2 regions of the Cobetia sp. 3AK genome follow, and region 1 is predicted to be linked to the other one. Evidence: predicted binding sites of a transcription regulator. Region 1 holds the regulator's gene; the other holds the start of a gene.
The links. Region 1 encodes sigma-54, which starts transcription at its own class of promoters, with help from an activator protein. Its sites were predicted from a motif close to TGGCACNNNNNTTGCTNT; they were not measured.
Positions count from the first base shown of each region.

Region 2: the regulator sigma-54 is predicted to act here: its motif matches at 2,445-2,462, upstream of QD228_RS05495 (NarK family nitrate/nitrite MFS transporter).

Region 1 is NZ_JARWKR010000001.1:467,638-475,494, reverse strand. Features, by position in the region: gene rapZ (RNase adapter RapZ) at 1-775, opposite strand, end outside; gene QD228_RS02065 (PTS sugar transporter subunit IIA) at 872-1,342, opposite strand; gene raiA (ribosome-associated translation inhibitor RaiA) at 1,352-1,660, opposite strand; gene QD228_RS02055 (RNA polymerase factor sigma-54) at 2,260-3,708, opposite strand; gene lptB (LPS export ABC transporter ATP-binding protein) at 4,045-4,791, opposite strand; gene lptA (lipopolysaccharide transport periplasmic protein LptA) at 4,788-5,366, opposite strand; gene lptC (LPS export ABC transporter periplasmic protein LptC) at 5,465-6,148, opposite strand; gene QD228_RS02035 (HAD hydrolase family protein) at 6,148-6,717, opposite strand; gene QD228_RS02030 (KpsF/GutQ family sugar-phosphate isomerase) at 6,844-7,812, opposite strand.
Region 2 is NZ_JARWKR010000003.1:173,353-181,209, forward strand. Features, by position in the region: gene QD228_RS05480 (TetR/AcrR family transcriptional regulator) at 1-5, opposite strand, end outside; gene QD228_RS05485 (CmpA/NrtA family ABC transporter substrate-binding protein) at 207-1,415, opposite strand; gene QD228_RS05490 (ANTAR domain-containing protein) at 1,466-2,041, opposite strand; gene QD228_RS05495 (NarK family nitrate/nitrite MFS transporter) at 2,651-4,009, shown strand; gene QD228_RS05500 (hypothetical protein) at 4,165-4,332, opposite strand; gene QD228_RS05505 (N-acetyltransferase) at 4,558-5,130, opposite strand; gene dbpA (ATP-dependent RNA helicase DbpA) at 5,355-6,755, opposite strand; gene QD228_RS05515 (hypothetical protein) at 7,591-7,857, shown strand, end outside.

The sequences.
Region 1 (7,857 bases):
TGCGATGCTGGCCACCGGTACAGCCCACCGAAACGGTCAGGTAGCTGCGATTGCTGGCCTGATAGGCGGGCAGCCAGCGTTCCAGCCAGCCGGCGATGTCATCCTGCATTGCCTTGACGTCCGGGTAGCGCTGCAGGAATTCCGCCACGCTGTCATCACGACCGGTATCGCTGCGCAGATTGATGTCCCAGTAGGGGTTGGGCAGGCAGCGGGCATCGAACACCATGTCGGCATCGGTCGGCACGCCATGCTTGAAGCCGAAGGACTCGAAGGTGAGTGTCAGATGACGAGAGCTGTGCTGTGCGACCTGTTCGGTGATGCGCGAGCGCAGGTCATGCACGCTGAGGTTGGTCGAGTCGATGACCAGATCCGCCTTCTGACGAATCGGGGCCAGTGTCTGCTGCTCGATCTCGATGGCCTCGGCCAGCGTGCGGTCATTGTCGCGGGTCAGCGGATGACGGCGGCGGGTCGCGGAATAGCGTTCGAGCAGGACACGGGAGTCCGTGGTCAGGTAGACGACCTGCACATCCATGCCGCTCTGACGAACGCTGTCGAGCAGTTCAGGGAAGCGACTCAGGGCATCGGGGAGGTTGCGCGCGTCAATGGAGACCGCGATGCGCCGGCGGGTGGGGCTGTCCTTTTCCAGCTGCTCGACCAATGGTGCCAGCAGCATGCCGGGCAGATTGTCGATGGCATAGTAGCCAATGTCTTCCAGCGCCTGGAGGGCAATCGATTTGCCGGAACCGGAGCGACCACTGATGATCACGATCTTCATGGAGTGCTCTCCCAGGGCGAGGTCAGCATGAGGTGAAAGCGGAGGGTGCCTGAGGCCAGTCAGCGACAAGCCCGGAGCGAGTCCGGGCTTGCAGGTTCAGCGCGCCGGCAATTCGGCGATGGCCGAGGTCAGGGCATCGAACAATGCTCGCTGACTGTCTGCCTGGCGCAATGCTGCCCGGTTGGTGGGCGAGTTGAGCAGTTCCGCCACCTGGCCGAGCAGAGTGAGATGGGTGTCATCTGCCTCCTCGGGGACCAGCAGCACGAACAGCAGATCGATGGGTTCGCCATCGATGGCGTCAAAGTCGATGGGGTCACCGAGCTTCATGAACGCCGCGATGGGGGTCTTGCAGTGTGGACTGCGTGCATGTGGCACGGCCACGCCGTGGCCGATACCCGTCGAACCCAGTCTCTCGCGCCCGATCAGGCGCGAGAAGACTTCCTGGCTGTCCAGGCTGGGAATGTTCTGAGCAATGAAGGTGCTGAAGAATTCCAGCACCCGCTTCTTGCTCCCCCCGGGGACGCCGTAGAGCGTGCGCTCGGGGGGAAGAATCTGATCAAGTGTCATGGCAGAAGGTCAACGGGTCCCGGTGCCCTGAGAGCGAGCCTGGGACTTTTCCTTGTGTTTGACCAGCTGGCGGTCCAGCTTGTCGGCGAGCGCGTCGATGGCAGCGTACATGTTGGGGTCTTCTGCCAGGGCATGGAGGTCGGCGCCAGCGGCGTGCAGGGTGCAGGCAGCTTGTTGGCGTTCCTTCTCGATCGACAGTGTCACCTGAACATTGGTGATGTTGTCGTAATGCCGTTCGAGGCGAGCGAGCTTCTCGTTGACATAATCGCGGAGAGGATCGGTGAGTTCCACATGATGCCCGGTGATATTCACTTGCATGGACACGCTCCTTTATCCAGCGGGTTGCCTTTGAATTGTAACCCTTTTTGACTGCGAGCAAACCCTGATTGAACGCGCGGCCACTTTCTGACTCCGGCCATGGTCTCGTGGCGATCATCTGCTGGCGAGAGCGGCGGTGCCGGTGTACCGAGCGTCTACCCCGACAATGCCCAAGCTTTGAACAAAGATCAACGCTGCGCTGCATCGTGGGGCAAGGCTTGTCTTCAACCCAGCGAGGGATATCAGCAGGTTCTTCATGAGCATCGCCTCGCATCACGGACGGAATGGGGCTCGAGAAACCGGCCGTTTGTGGCCAATGTCAGCATTTACGTCGACGTTCGTGTGGCAGGAGTCGGTGGCGACCCCTGGCTATCTGTCCGTGGGATGTGAGGGAAAAAGAAAGCACTCTGGAGAAAAGTGGCAGGAAAAATAGGCAATTGGGGGCGTGAAGTCACTCACGCAGTCGCAAGGACAGGCATTGCCAACCGGTATTCAGACGACCGATTGGCAGATGATGCCAGGATGGCAGGTGCAAGGGGGCGAGCTTCAGCGCTCCGACGTGTGGAGCCCGCTGGCTTGCGGGTATCCGTTATCGAGACTCACGCCAAGCGCTTGCGCTCGCTGGAGGAGGGGATGCCCATGGCCTCGCGATACTTGGCGACCGTCCGGCGCGCTACCTCGATGCCATCACTGGCCAGCAGATCCACCAGGCGTGAGTCGGACAATGGCTTGCGCGCCGGTTCTTCCGAGATCAGCTTGCGAATGCGCGCGCGGATCGCGGTGCTGGAGTGCGCGTCACCGTTGCCGCTGCCACCCACCTGACTCGAGAAGAAGAACTTGAGTTCGAACACGCCTCTCGGGGTGTGGATATATTTCTGGGTGGTCACCCGCGAGATGGTGGATTCGTGCATCTCGACCACTTCCGCGATGTTGGCGAGGATCAGCGGCTTCATGCCTTCTTCCCCCTGCTCGAGGAAGTCGATCTGGCGCGCCATGATCTCGCGGCCCACCTTGAGCAGGGTGTCGTTGCGTGAGGACAGGCTCTTCATCAGCCAGCGGGCTTCCTGAAGATTGTCCTTGAGGAAGGTGTTGTCCGCGGACTTGTCGGCCCGCTTGATGAGGGCGGCATATTCCGGCTGGATACGCAGCTTGGGCAGCGCTTCCGGGTTGAGCTCGACCTGCCAGCCGTGACGCGTATGACGGACCAGCAGGTCCGGGATGACGTAATCACTGGCAGGCTCGCCCCAGGCGGACGCTGGGCGCGGGTCGAGCGCCCGTACCAGACGAATGACGTGATCCAGCTCATCATCATCCAGGCTCAGGCGACGCTTGAGCAGCTTGCGATCGTCATTGCCCAGTGCCTCGAGGAATTGCCGCACCAGACGGCGGGCCTGGGCCAGCAGTGGCAGATCGTCCGGCAGCAGGGCCAGCTGAAGCAGCAGGCATTCCCGCAGGTCTCGAGCGAACACACCGGTGGGATCGAACTGCTGAAGGCGCAGCAGGACCTGCTCGAGTTCCGACGCCTTGAGGCCGGGCAGTCCCTGACCTCGCAGGCCATCGACCAGTTCGTCCAGGCTCATGCTCAGGTAGCCGGCCCCATCCACCGCATCGATCAGACTCTCCGCCATCTGGCGTTCACGCGCATCGAGGTCCGTCATCGCCAGCTGCCAGCGCAGATGGTCCTGCAGGCTTTCGACACTGGTGTTGCGATCGAAGTCCGGCCCGTCCTCGCTCGAGCTTCCGCTGCCGGAACTGGTCAGGCTGCCTGCGTGATCCTGGTAGAGGTCCGACCAGTCACTGTCGAGAGGGTATTCTTCAGGAATCTCGCTGTTGGTCTCGGAGGTGGAGATCTCGCTCTTGTCCTGTGTCTCCGCGACATCCAGCGACTCGTATTCCTCGTCAAGCTCCAGCATGGGGTTTGACTCGAGCGCCTGCTGTATCTCCTGACGCAGGTCCAGCGTCGACAACTGCAGCAGCTGGATCGCTTGCTGAAGTTGCGGGGTCATGGTCAGGGAAGTGCCGAGTCGAAGCTGCAAGGTGGGTTTCATGGGGTCTGTCATTCACGGCAAAGGAACGTGCATCTACGCTATACCGTGGGTCGGGGCACTGACAAGGGGCAGTCGAGAATATTCAAGCAACTTGCATGCCATGTTGCCACCAAGGTGGTATGGACGTCATGCATTCGAGTGAGGTGTGGCAGAGCAGGAAGGTTCACGGGGAGATCACGCAAGCGCATGTCGAGGCGCTTGCGTGAGGGGGCGGGGAACGAGGCCCCGACAGTGAAGCAGGAAGTGGCGGGTGCTGGAGGGTGCTGGTGAGAGCAGAAGAGGTCGGACGGCTCTCGTCAGGCTGACGGCTCTCACCAGGCTGACGGCACTCTCGGGCTAGAGCTTGAACTCATGGCCCAGGTAGACATCACGCACCTGCTGGTTGGCGAGGATGGTGTCGGCGTCGCCATGCGCGATGATCTGACCATCGCCCACGATGTAGGCGGTATCGCAGATGTCGAGTGTCTCGCGCACGTTGTGGTCGGTGATCAGCACCCCGATGCCGCGGTCACGCAGCTGGCGCACGATGCTCTTGATCTCGCCCACCGAGATGGGGTCCACGCCGGCAAACGGCTCATCTAGCAGCACGAAGTCTGGCTCGGTGGCCAGTGCGCGAGCGATCTCCACGCGGCGGCGCTCCCCGCCGGAAAGGCTCATGCCGGCACTGTCACGAATATGCGTGATGCTGAACTCGTTGAGCAGCTCCTCCAGGCGTGCCTTGCGTCCGTTGCGATCCAGATCCTTGCGCGTCTCGAGGATCGCCATGATGTTGTCGGACACCGAGAGCTTGCGGAAGATCGAGGCTTCCTGGGGCAGATAGCCGATGCCGGCGCGAGCCCGCTGGTGCATGGCGGCGCCGGACAGGTCGTGGTCATCGATGGTCACGCTACCGGCATCCGAGCGCACGAGGCCGACGATCATGTAGAACGAGGTCGTCTTGCCGGCCCCGTTGGGGCCCAGCAGGCCTACGATGTCACCCTGGCGGATTTCCAGCGAGATGTCCTTGACGACCTTGCGACCCTTGTAGGCCTTGGCCAGATGACGAGCGCTGAGGGTACGTGGGCTGGCAGCAGTCATGCTCATTGATCCTTGCTGGCATTGGCGCCACGTGGCGTCAGGGTCATGTGGACGCGTGACCCCTCGGAGGATGAGGCATCGGTGCCATTGCTGGCATTGACCTGGCGCTTGTCCAGGAAGTATTCCACGTAGCCACCTTCGAAGGTGTCATCGCCTTTCTCCAGGCGGGCATCGCCGACCAGTTCCACCCGGCGCTCCAGCGCGTGGTAGCGAATGGTATTCGCCCAGCCCTTGACCAGTCGCTCGTCGGTATCGGGTTTCTGCTCCATGTAGGCGCGCTGGCCGGTGGCCTTGACCAGGGAGATCTCGCCGCTGTCGGCGCGACTGATGTCCACGCGCGCGGCATCCAGCTTCATGCTGCCCTGGCGCATTTCCACGCGACCGGTATAGGTGGCCGTGCCGGCCTTGTCATCCAGTGACAGTGAGTCGGCGGCAATGTTGATCGGCTGGTTGGCATCGCTGTCCAGCGCCAGTGCGGTCGGGGAAAGCGTCGTCATGCCAAGTGCCAGGCCAAGGGCCATGACACCGGGTCTGAGTGTCTGGCGCCAGACCGTCAAGGGCGTGAGAGTCGTTGAAGTCATGGAGTGCTCCTTGGCAGAACTGGTAAGGCTTCACGATCACTCAGGCCATCGTGAAGCGGAAATCGGGGAGAGAGGATTCGGCGCATGCAGGGGCGCGCTCACTGATCCTGGGCCGGTGCGGCATCGAAGGTGCTGGAGACGCGGCCATCATCGTCACGGGTGGTGTCATTGCCGGTGTCGAGAGTCTCGGCTTCCCGGGCGGCATCGCTCTTGCCCTTGCCGGGTTGCAGGGTACTGCGGACGCGGCCTTCCAGCTGGGCGGAATCCTGAGAGAGGTCAGCGCTGAAGCGGTCACTCTCGACGCGTTGACCATTCTGGGTGATCACCACCGGCACGTCACTCCAGGCACGGTTCTGCTCACGACTGTAATGCAGCACGTCGGTGTCCAGTGTCCAGGCGTCCGAAGGCTGGCGCAGTCTGGCATTGCCCTCGAGGGTGAAGGTGTCGCCGCCGGCGCTCAACACGCCACTGTCACCCGTGGCGTACCAGCGACGGTCTTCGCTGTCGTTGGTCCGGATCTTCGGTGCCTGCGCACGCGTCACGTCATCGCCTGGCGTGTGTTCGATGTGCGGGGAGGTCATCGACTGGATCGACACTCCCCGCGCATCGAAGCGCGTCATGTCAGCCCCGTCGAGATAGTAATCCGGCTCATCACTGCTGGCGTCGACATCCACTGTCGATTCCAGACTGTTGCGCTGCTCGATCAGGGCCATGACGCCGCCGACCAGCAGGAGCAGCAGCATCAGCCACAGGCGCGGAGAGGGACGGGGAAGACGTGGCATCAGGCGCGCGACTCCTGCAGATAGGTATCCAGCACCGAGGCCCAGTGGCCCTGTGCCTTGAGCAGCAGATCACAGATCTCGCGCACGGCACCATCACCGCCCTGACGAGTGGTCACCCAGTTGGCTTCACTCATCACATAGGGCATGGCGTTGGGAACGCTGACCCCCAGACCGACGCGACGGATGGCTTCGCGATCCGGCAGGTCATCTCCGCAGTAGGCCACCTCATCCAGCGCGATATCGTGCTCGCGACACAGGTTGGTCAGCGCGACCAGCTTGTCCTCGCGGCCCTGAATGACGTCCTGGATACCCAGCTCCTTGGCGCGACGTTCCACCATCGGCGAGCTGCGACCCGTGATCAAGGCGACTCGGATACCGCTGCGCAGGATCAGCTTGAGGCCGTGGCCATCCTGGACGTGGAAGCTCTTGGTTTCCACGCCATTGGCATCGTAGTGCAGCCGGTTGTCCGTCAGCACGCCGTCCACATCCAGCGCCAGCAGGCGCACGCGACGTGAGCGGTCGATGATGTCCTGGGGGTAGTCCTCCGCCAGGGAAGTGATGTCATTCATGGTCTTTCTCCTCGCATTCCGTGCATGCGTGACGCATTCCTGTAGGCGACGACCGCCAACGGTTGCGTGCTGCCCTCGCCAGACTCACGGGACTGTCGTGCAGAGACAGCAATCCCGCGGGGGAGTTCAGATCACGCCGCTGGCCAGCAGGCCGTGCATGTGGATGGCGCCGATCGGGTGCTCATCCTCGTCACAGACTACCAGAACGCTGATGCGGTTTTCTTCCATGATGCGCACCGCCTCGGCGGCCAGCATGCTGGAACGGATGGTCTTGCCACCGCGCGTCATGACGTCATCGACCTTGAGCGCCCGCAGATCGCCGTGCTGATCCAGGGTGCGGCGCAGATCCCCATCGGTATAGACGCCGACCAGATGCTCGTCCTCGTCGATCACGCAGGTGAACCCCATGCCCTGGCGGGTGATCTCGAGCAGCGCATCGCGCAGTGGGCTGCCCAGCGCCACGCGTGGCAGGGCATCGCCTTGATGCATGACGTCCTGGACGCGCAGCAGCAGTCGCCGCCCCAGACTGCCACCGGGATGAGAGAGTGCGAACTCCTCGGCGGTGAAGCCGCGGGCTTCCAGCAGTGCCACGGCCAGCGCATCCCCCATCACCAGTGCGGCGGTCGTGGAGGCCGTCGGTGCCAGATTCAGCGGACAGGCCTCCTGGGCGACGCTGGTGTCCAGGTGTGCGTCTGCATCACGCGCGAGCGTCGAGCCGGGCTTGCCGGTCATCGAGACCAGCGGCGTCCCCATGCGCTTGAGCAGTGGCAGCAGGGCGGTGACTTCGGCGGTTTCACCGGAATTGGACAGTGCCAGCACCGTGTCCGACGAGGTGATCATGCCGAGATCCCCATGGCTGGCTTCGCCGGGATGCACGAAGAACGCCGGCGTGCCGGTGCTGGCCAGAGTCGCCGCGATCTTGCTGGCGATATGGCCGGATTTCCCCATGCCGGTGACGATCACCCGGCCCTTGGTCGCCATCATCAGCTGGCAGGCATGATCGAACTCTGCATCCAGCTGGTGCTCCAGTGCCGCGATGGCGGCGCCCTCGATCGCGAAGGTGCGTCGGGCGCTGGCGCGGAAATCCGCCTGCATGGCGGCGTGATCGCGGCCGCTGGAGGGCGAATCATCGGCAGTGGA
Region 2 (7,857 bases), on a different contig from region 1:
GTCATGCGATCCCCTGACGCGGTGCTGGCAGTCCGATGAGAATATCATAACCGCACTGCCAACATGCCTGAGCCGACAGGTTTCGCGCTCGCGGGCGCCTCTTCTCTACCCCCTCACCCCTCCCCCCTCACCCCTCGCCTCTTGACTCGCTTCCCACTGCTCACCCCTCGGCTTGTCGCCTCACGCTTCAGCGCGCGCCAGCGGTGTCATTCGAAGACCGCCCCATCGATGAAGCCATCCGCCGGCATCGGCACCTGCCCTGCCTCGCCGCTCAGCCACCAGGGCGCCGGATGCGTGCCTTCGCTGCGCTCATCCGCCACCGGCACCACCATGCCCAGCTTGCGGGCTGCGCTGCGGTAGAGGTCCGGGCGTACGCAGCGTGCCAGGGTCGCTTCGAGGTCATTGTCGCTGACTCCCTCGAGATGCCCCCAGCGCTGCATCTGGGCGGCATACCAGCGGGTCTGCGAGCGCCACGGGAAGTTGGCCGCGTAGCGATGGAAGATGGTCCAGCCGGGATTTTCCCGCTGGAACGCCTCCACCGACTGCTCGACATCCACGTCGCGCAGTCCACGCGCCACCACCGAAAGCGGCACTTCCTGCATGCCTTCATCATGCAGCCACTGCGCGGCCTGCTCACGGTTGCCCGGGCGGTCCAGCCAGGCACAGGCCTTGAGCAGCGCACGAATCAGCGCCTGATGCGCCAGCGGGTGCTGCTCCGCCCAGTCCTCGCGCACGCCCAGCACCTTTTCCTGTCCGAAGCGCCAGATATCATGACTGCCCGCCACCACCTGCCCCATGCCCTGCACGGCGGCCAGACTGTTCCAGGGTTCTCCGACACAGAAGCCGTCCAGCGCGCCACTTGCCAGCTGGGCGGCCATCAACGGCGGGGCCACCGCACGCATCTCGATGTCGCGATTCGGGTCGATCCCGCCGGCCGCCAGCCAGTAACGCAGCAGATAGCGGTGCGAGGAGAAGGGATGCACGCTGGCAAGCTTGAGCGCCGCCTCCCCACGCTCGCGGCGCGCCTGCACGTGCGCCGCCAGCGCCCGAGACACCGCCAGCGGAGAGCCCAGGTCATGCCCCTCCTCGGCCAGCGCCGCCATCAGGGCCCGCGACAGGGTGATGGAGTTGCCGCCCAGATTGAGCGTCATCGCGCTGATCACCGGTGTGGCGCGGCCATCCAGCCCCAGGGTCGAGGTCAGCGGCATCAGCGCCAGCATCTGCGCGCCCTGCAACACGCCGGTCTGCAGGTCATCGCGCAGTGCCGCCCACGACGGCTGCCACTTGAGCGTCACGGCCAGCCCCTCCTCACGGAAGAACCCCTGACGCTCCGCCACCACCAGAGGTGCCGCGTCATTGAGCGGCATCAACCCCAGCGTCAACTGATGGCCATTGAGAAGAGAATCACTGAGCATCACATCCACCTTTTGAACGATCGAAAGAGAAGGACATCACGAGACTCGGCTCAGTGCCGACGCGACGCCTTGAGCAGCTCATCGGCCAGCTCGTGCAATGCCAGACGCCGATTCATCGCGGTCTTGCGCAGATATTGGTAGGCCGCATCCTCCCCCAGTCCGCGACTCTCCATCACCAGCGCCTTGGCGCGATCCACGCTGCGCCGCTGTATCAGAGTGGTCTGGGTGCGATTGAGTTCGCCCTTGAGGGCACGGTGAGCCTCGAAGCTGGTGATGGCCACCTCGACCATGCTGCGCACCATCGCCGGCATGACGTGATCCACCACGTAGGCGGACACGCCGGCGCCAGCCGCCTGGCGCACCAGGTCCGGCGCGTCCTCACTGGCCAGCATGATCATCGGCTTGGGATAGTGACGCCCCAGCTGGCCGAGGTGCTCGAGGGTGTCACGGCTGGGCAGGTCGGCGTCGATGATCACGGCATCCGGCTGATGGTGCTGCACCAGCGCATGCAGGTCCTCGTGTTCATCGACCCGCAGCGCCACCTCGAAGCCGGCGCTCAACAGCGCCTGCTCCAGAGCGGCGGAACGCTCGCTGCGCACATCGACGATCAACACGGTCACGGGCATATCAGGCTTCCTTGGCAGTGTGTCAGGCGGTGGTGCCGGGGTGTCAGGCGACGCCTCGAGCGATCAGGCACCGACGTCCGAGATCAACGACGACGGCGTCTTCGCAAGCGGGAGTCAGGATGGCGCCACGCCTCTGACACTGCAGGATTCATGCCACAAACTGGTGCAGCGCTGGCCTTAAAGGCCTTCCGCAGTGCGCAAGGGCGCGCCCGGCTGCACAGCAATGATGCATGGCGTGATCTGGCGATCTCTCGCCCGCCACGTGCGCCAGACTGGATCATCCTCACCCCGCCGCGCACCGCCACTGGGCATCGCCCTGCTTACTCCCCACTGCTGTCTTGCCCGACATGATGATTCCAAGCCCTTGATATGACGGGGGTTGGACGCACAACACCCCCGCAAGTGGCGCGCTACTTGCTTTGAGTCAGGCAATGGCAGACAAGCGTGCCATGCATCATCCATGACGTGGACCAGGCTCCCGGGAGTACGAGTGCGTCGAACCAGGCCCCTCAATGACGAGGCGCCCCGCTGTCGTTCACAGCTGTTCGACCACCCGTCGTGCGCCGAGACCCTGGCGTCCGGCACCGACGCTGTACCAGGAGCCCACTCATGGATATTCGCAACAAGGCCAGCCGTATCCGGCTGTTCAGCTTCAATACCCCGCAGATGCGCGCCTTCCACATGTCGTGGTTCGCCTTCCACGTCTGCTTCTTCGGCTGGTTTGGCATCGCGCCCTTGATGGCCGTGGTGCGCGATGACCTCGGCCTGACCAAGACCCAGATCGGCAACACCATCATCGCCTCCGTCGCCATCACGGTGATCGTGCGACTTGCCATCGGCGTGCTGTGTGATCGCATCGGGCCACGCAAGGCCTACACCTGGCTGCTGTGCCTCGGCTCGCTGCCGGTGATGTGCATCGGCTTCGCCGACAGCTTCGAATCCTTCTTCCTCGCCCGTCTGGCCATCGGTGCCATCGGCGCGTCCTTCGTCATCACCCAGTACCATACCTCCGTGATGTTCGGCCCCAACGTGGTCGGCACCGCCAATGCCACCACCGCCGGCTGGGGCAACCTGGGCGGCGGCACCACCCAGATGCTGATGCCATTGGTGATGGCCGGTCTTCTGATGCTGGGCGTCGAGCAGACCCTGGGCTGGCGTCTGGCGATGGTCGTGCCGGGCATCGTGCTGTTCCTCACCGGGATCGCCTACTACTTCTTCACCCAGGATGCGCCGGACGGCAACTTCAGCGAGCTGCGTGAGCGTGGTGAGCTGCCCAAGGCCGAGAAGGAATACAGCATGCGCGCCACCTTCGGCGCGGCGGCACGCGACATCCGTGTCTGGGCCCTGTTCCTCGTCTACGGCGCCTGTTTCGGGGTCGAGCTGACCATCAACAACGTCGCCGCCATCTACTTCTTCGATCACTTCGATCTCGATCTCGCCACCGCCGGCCTCATCGCGGGCCTGTTCGGCCTGATGAACCTGTTCGCGCGCACCCTGGGCGGCGTCTTCTCCGACCTGTTCGCCCGTCAGTCCGGCCTCAAGGGTCGCGTGCGCTGGCTGTTCATCGCGCTGCTGTGTGAAGGCGTGGCGCTGGTCGGCTTCGCCCAGATGGAAACCCTCGCGGTGGCCATCGGCATCATGCTGGTGTTCAGCCTGTTCGTGCAGATGGCGGAAGGCGCCACCTTCGGGATCGTACCCTTCGTCAATCGCAAGGCACTGGGCGCGGTGGCCGGTATCGTCGGTGCGGGCGGCAACGCGGGGGCTGTCGCCGCGGGCTTCCTGTTCCGCAGTGAAGAACTGACCTATCAGGAAGGCCTGATGTATCTGGGCATGGGCGTGATCGTGATCTCGCTGTTCGCCCTGCTGGTGCGCTTCAGCGCCGCCACCGAGGCCGAGGAAGGCCGCGCCTATGACGCCGCCGTCGCGGAACGCAAGCAGCAGAGCGACCAGCAGCCCGTGTCTGTCTGAGCCTGTCTCTTCCTGAGACTTTCTCAAACCTCTGATACATGCAGCCCTGATACACGGAGCCCTGACATGCAAAGGCCCCGTCTCATGAGAGGCGGGGCCTTTGTGCATTCACACCTTGCGGTTCGCCGTGCTCGCGGGCGAGTCACGGCCAGCCATCAGCTGTCGGTGGCGTTCTCGACGCTGTCACCGGCGTCTTCCACGGCGTTGTCCATCTTCTCGCCAGCCTTCTCCATCGGGCCCTCGTCCTCGCAACCGGCGAGTGACAGGCCACCGAGACCCAGCATGGCAATCATCAGCGAACTACCCAGAGTCTTGAGCTTCATGATGTCTCTCCTTGAATCATCGGTCGGGATAACGCCCCGGCCTGCACACCAGTACAGACAACAGCGCGGGGATACACAGGACATGGAGCGGGTGTCGCGCGGTTTCAAGGGTGGCGCAACGCCGAGTTGCAAGGGGATGACCGAGTGACGAGGCACACCACAGGGCAAACCCCTTCGAGGAGCCCGGATCAGAGCGCGAATCTGCGCTCGAGCCAGGGGCCCAGGTCAGAGGCCCAGGTCAGAGAAACCATGGTCGAAGAGCACCTCGCCTCCCAGCCCCGCCAGATAGTCCGGCACCAGCTCGATGGCCACGAAGGCGCCCGGCACATCCTCGTGATGGCAATAAAGGCCGTAATGGCGCGCCGGGTGAAAGCCCAGATGGGCATAGAACTCGGCATGACCCGCCGCCACCACGGCGCCCGCTCCCAGCAGACGACAACGCTTGACCGCCGAGATCACCAGCCGCTTGCCGATGCCATGACGCTGGTGCTGGGGAAGCACCGCCAGAGGCGCCAATGCCATCAGCACGCGTCCCGGACAGCCGGAGAGTTCCACGCGCGAGGCCATCACATGCCCCAGCAGCCCTCCTTCGCCTTCACTGAGGTGACGCCCGCTTTCCGGGTCAGAGAAGCGCTCGGCCACCAGCGAGATCTGCGCCAGATCACTGCGACGCAGTCTGTCGCCCAGGCGAGCCTCCCGGTGGCCGGCAAACACGGATTCATGGATGCGGTAGATGCGCTCATGATCGATGAGACGTTCTTCACGGATGCGAAGATTATCGGCGGGATTGTCAGTCATCACGAGTTACCGGTTCAGCGCCCTGTCGATCAGGGCCGTCACCCCCAAGCTTAGCCACCGCCGTCATGGCCCGCGAGAGTCAATCTACTGCTCAAAAAGCACGATGCCCGCCGAAGTGGCGGGCATCGAATGACGTGATGACAAGGTCGTGATCCAGATGAGAGACGTGGGACCTGCCATGTCACTCCTCTGCTGATTTCCACGCCATCAGACGTGCGCCCCTGTCAGCTCTTGAGGCGACGCGCGCGGAAGGAGCGGCCCTTGAGCTTGCCGTTCATCAGCTGGGTCAGCGCGGCCTTGGCGACATCGCGCTCCACCGCCACGTAGGTGGTGCGGGCCAGTACCTTGATCTTGCCGATCTGGCTGCCCGGCAGGCCGCCATCGCCCGTCAGGGCACCGAGGATGTCGCCGGGACGCAGCTTGTCCTTCTTGCCGCCATCGATCTGCAGCGTCGCCATGCGCGCGCGGAAGGGTTCACGGGTCAGCATGCTCTTCGCCGGCAGCGGCTCGGCTTCCAGCGTCTGCTCGAGGAAATCTCCCAGCTTGGCCAGGCGATAGTCTTCCTTCTCGGTATACAGCGTACAGGCGATACCGGAGCTGCCCGCGCGACCGGTACGCCCGACACGGTGGACGTGGGCATCGAGGTCCCGGGCGATCTGGTAATTGAAGACCGCATCCAGCGCGTCGATATCCAGCCCGCGTGCCGCGACGTCCGTGGCCACCAGAATCGAGGTGCTCTTGTTGGCGAACATCACCAGCGTCTGATCACGCTCGCGCTGCTCCAGATCACCGTGCAGGGCCATGGCACTGAAACCGTGCTCATTGAGGGCATCGCTGACCTCCTGTGCCTCGCGCTTGGTGTTGCAGAACACCACGCTGGTGTCAGGACGATACTTGAGCAGCAGGATACGCAGCGCCTCGAAACGCGCCTCTTCATCCGCTACCCGATGAAACAGCTGACGGATGCTGCTGTCATCGTGGGTGGAGGCGACCTCGATGCTGACCGGCTCCCGCAGGATGCGCTCGGCGATCGGGCGCACGCCATCGGCGAAGGTCGCGCTGAACAGCAGCGTCTGACGCGCTTCCGGGGTCTCGGCGATGATGGCTTCCAGCACCTCGGCGAAGCCCATGTCGAGCATGCGGTCGGCCTCGTCCAGCACCAGGGTATTAAGCTCGGCAAGGCTCAGGCTGCCCTTGCGCAGGTGCTCGTCCACCCGGCCCGGCGTGCCGACGATGATATGCGCGCCGTGTTCCAGCGAGCCCAGCTGCGGGCCGAAGGGCGCACCGCCACACAGCGTCAGCACCTTGACGTTGTGCAGACCGCGCGCCAGACGGCGAATCTCGCCGGCGACCTGATCGGCCAGCTCACGCGTGGGGCACAGCACCAGCGACTGGACACGAAAGCGCGAGACCTTGAGGCGCGACAACAGGCCGAGGCCGAAGGCGGCGGTCTTGCCGGAGCCCGTCTGGCCCTGGGCGATGACATCGCGCCCTTCCAGCATCGGCGGCAGGCTCTGCGCCTGAATCGGCGTCATGGTGTGATAGTCGAGCGTCTCCAGATTGGTGAGCAGCTCGGGCGCCAGCGCCAGAGAGGCAAAGGCAGGGGTGGCGGTGGCGTCAGTCACGAGGACATTCCTTCAGTCGATGAACAGGCACGAGCCGAACAGGCATGCGTGCGGGCGCAGAGCATAACAGAGCCAGCGCTCGCTCGCCTGCACGCCTCTACCTGCGACTTCACATGTCTGCGGGTTCCTGCCAGCGCGCCGCCCGCGTTCACGTTTGCCATCCTTTCCAACGACACGACAGCTGATCGACTGCTGGTTGTCAGTCCCTTCCTCGCACCAGTCGATAATCCCCTCGCATGAGGCAAACGATATCGCATTAATGGCAATGAATGATTTTCGTCATCAGCCGTTTTCAATCCTGATTCAGGTCATTTATTAATCCTGTCCGATTCACCAGAATACCCGTTGACGTTCCTGTCATTTCCCACGTCTTGCGCCACGCCACGAGTGATCGTGCGCGTGTGAGAATTGATTGTCATCGATACCTATCGCCATGCCTCAAGCGTTGCATCAAGGGTGCGGACCTCAACGAAAAAGGGACGCACCGGTATCGAGTCTCGTCACTGATCATCGTCTGCATCATCTGTGCAACACCCATGTCCCGTCATGAGAGCATCACCGCATCATCACGCCCATTACTCCGCTATCTTGTTGATTAAATTGATATCAATGAGAAATATCAATGCCTTTTCATGAAGGCATGACAGCCCGAACACGCTCATACCCTCCGCGTGGGCCAGGGCCGACGACGCCAATGACGCCTTCACCAGCCAGCACAGACTGGCGCTGAATGGCCACGATCTTCTTGAGGAATAGGGGCTCCACTGGTCAGGAGAAACACCCCGTCATCAAGACAGTTTCAGGACGCAGCGAACCACAAAGGGAGCAGAACCTGATGAAGGATATTTCACGAATCACCGCCTACGGATGTGTCGTGGCCGGTGTTGGCCCAGCGGGCATGGGGTTTCTATTCAATGCCTTGAAAACCGGAAAACTGGCGCAACTCGCACGCCATGGTCTGCTGATACTGGATGCCGGAGGCATTCATCGGGATGCGCCTCTGGGGGCCGGACGGCTGGGCGAATATCGCATCACGGCCAACTCGGTGGGGGATGTCTTTCTCGATTGCCTGAGAGACCCGGCCCTCGCGGAAGTCTTCGCT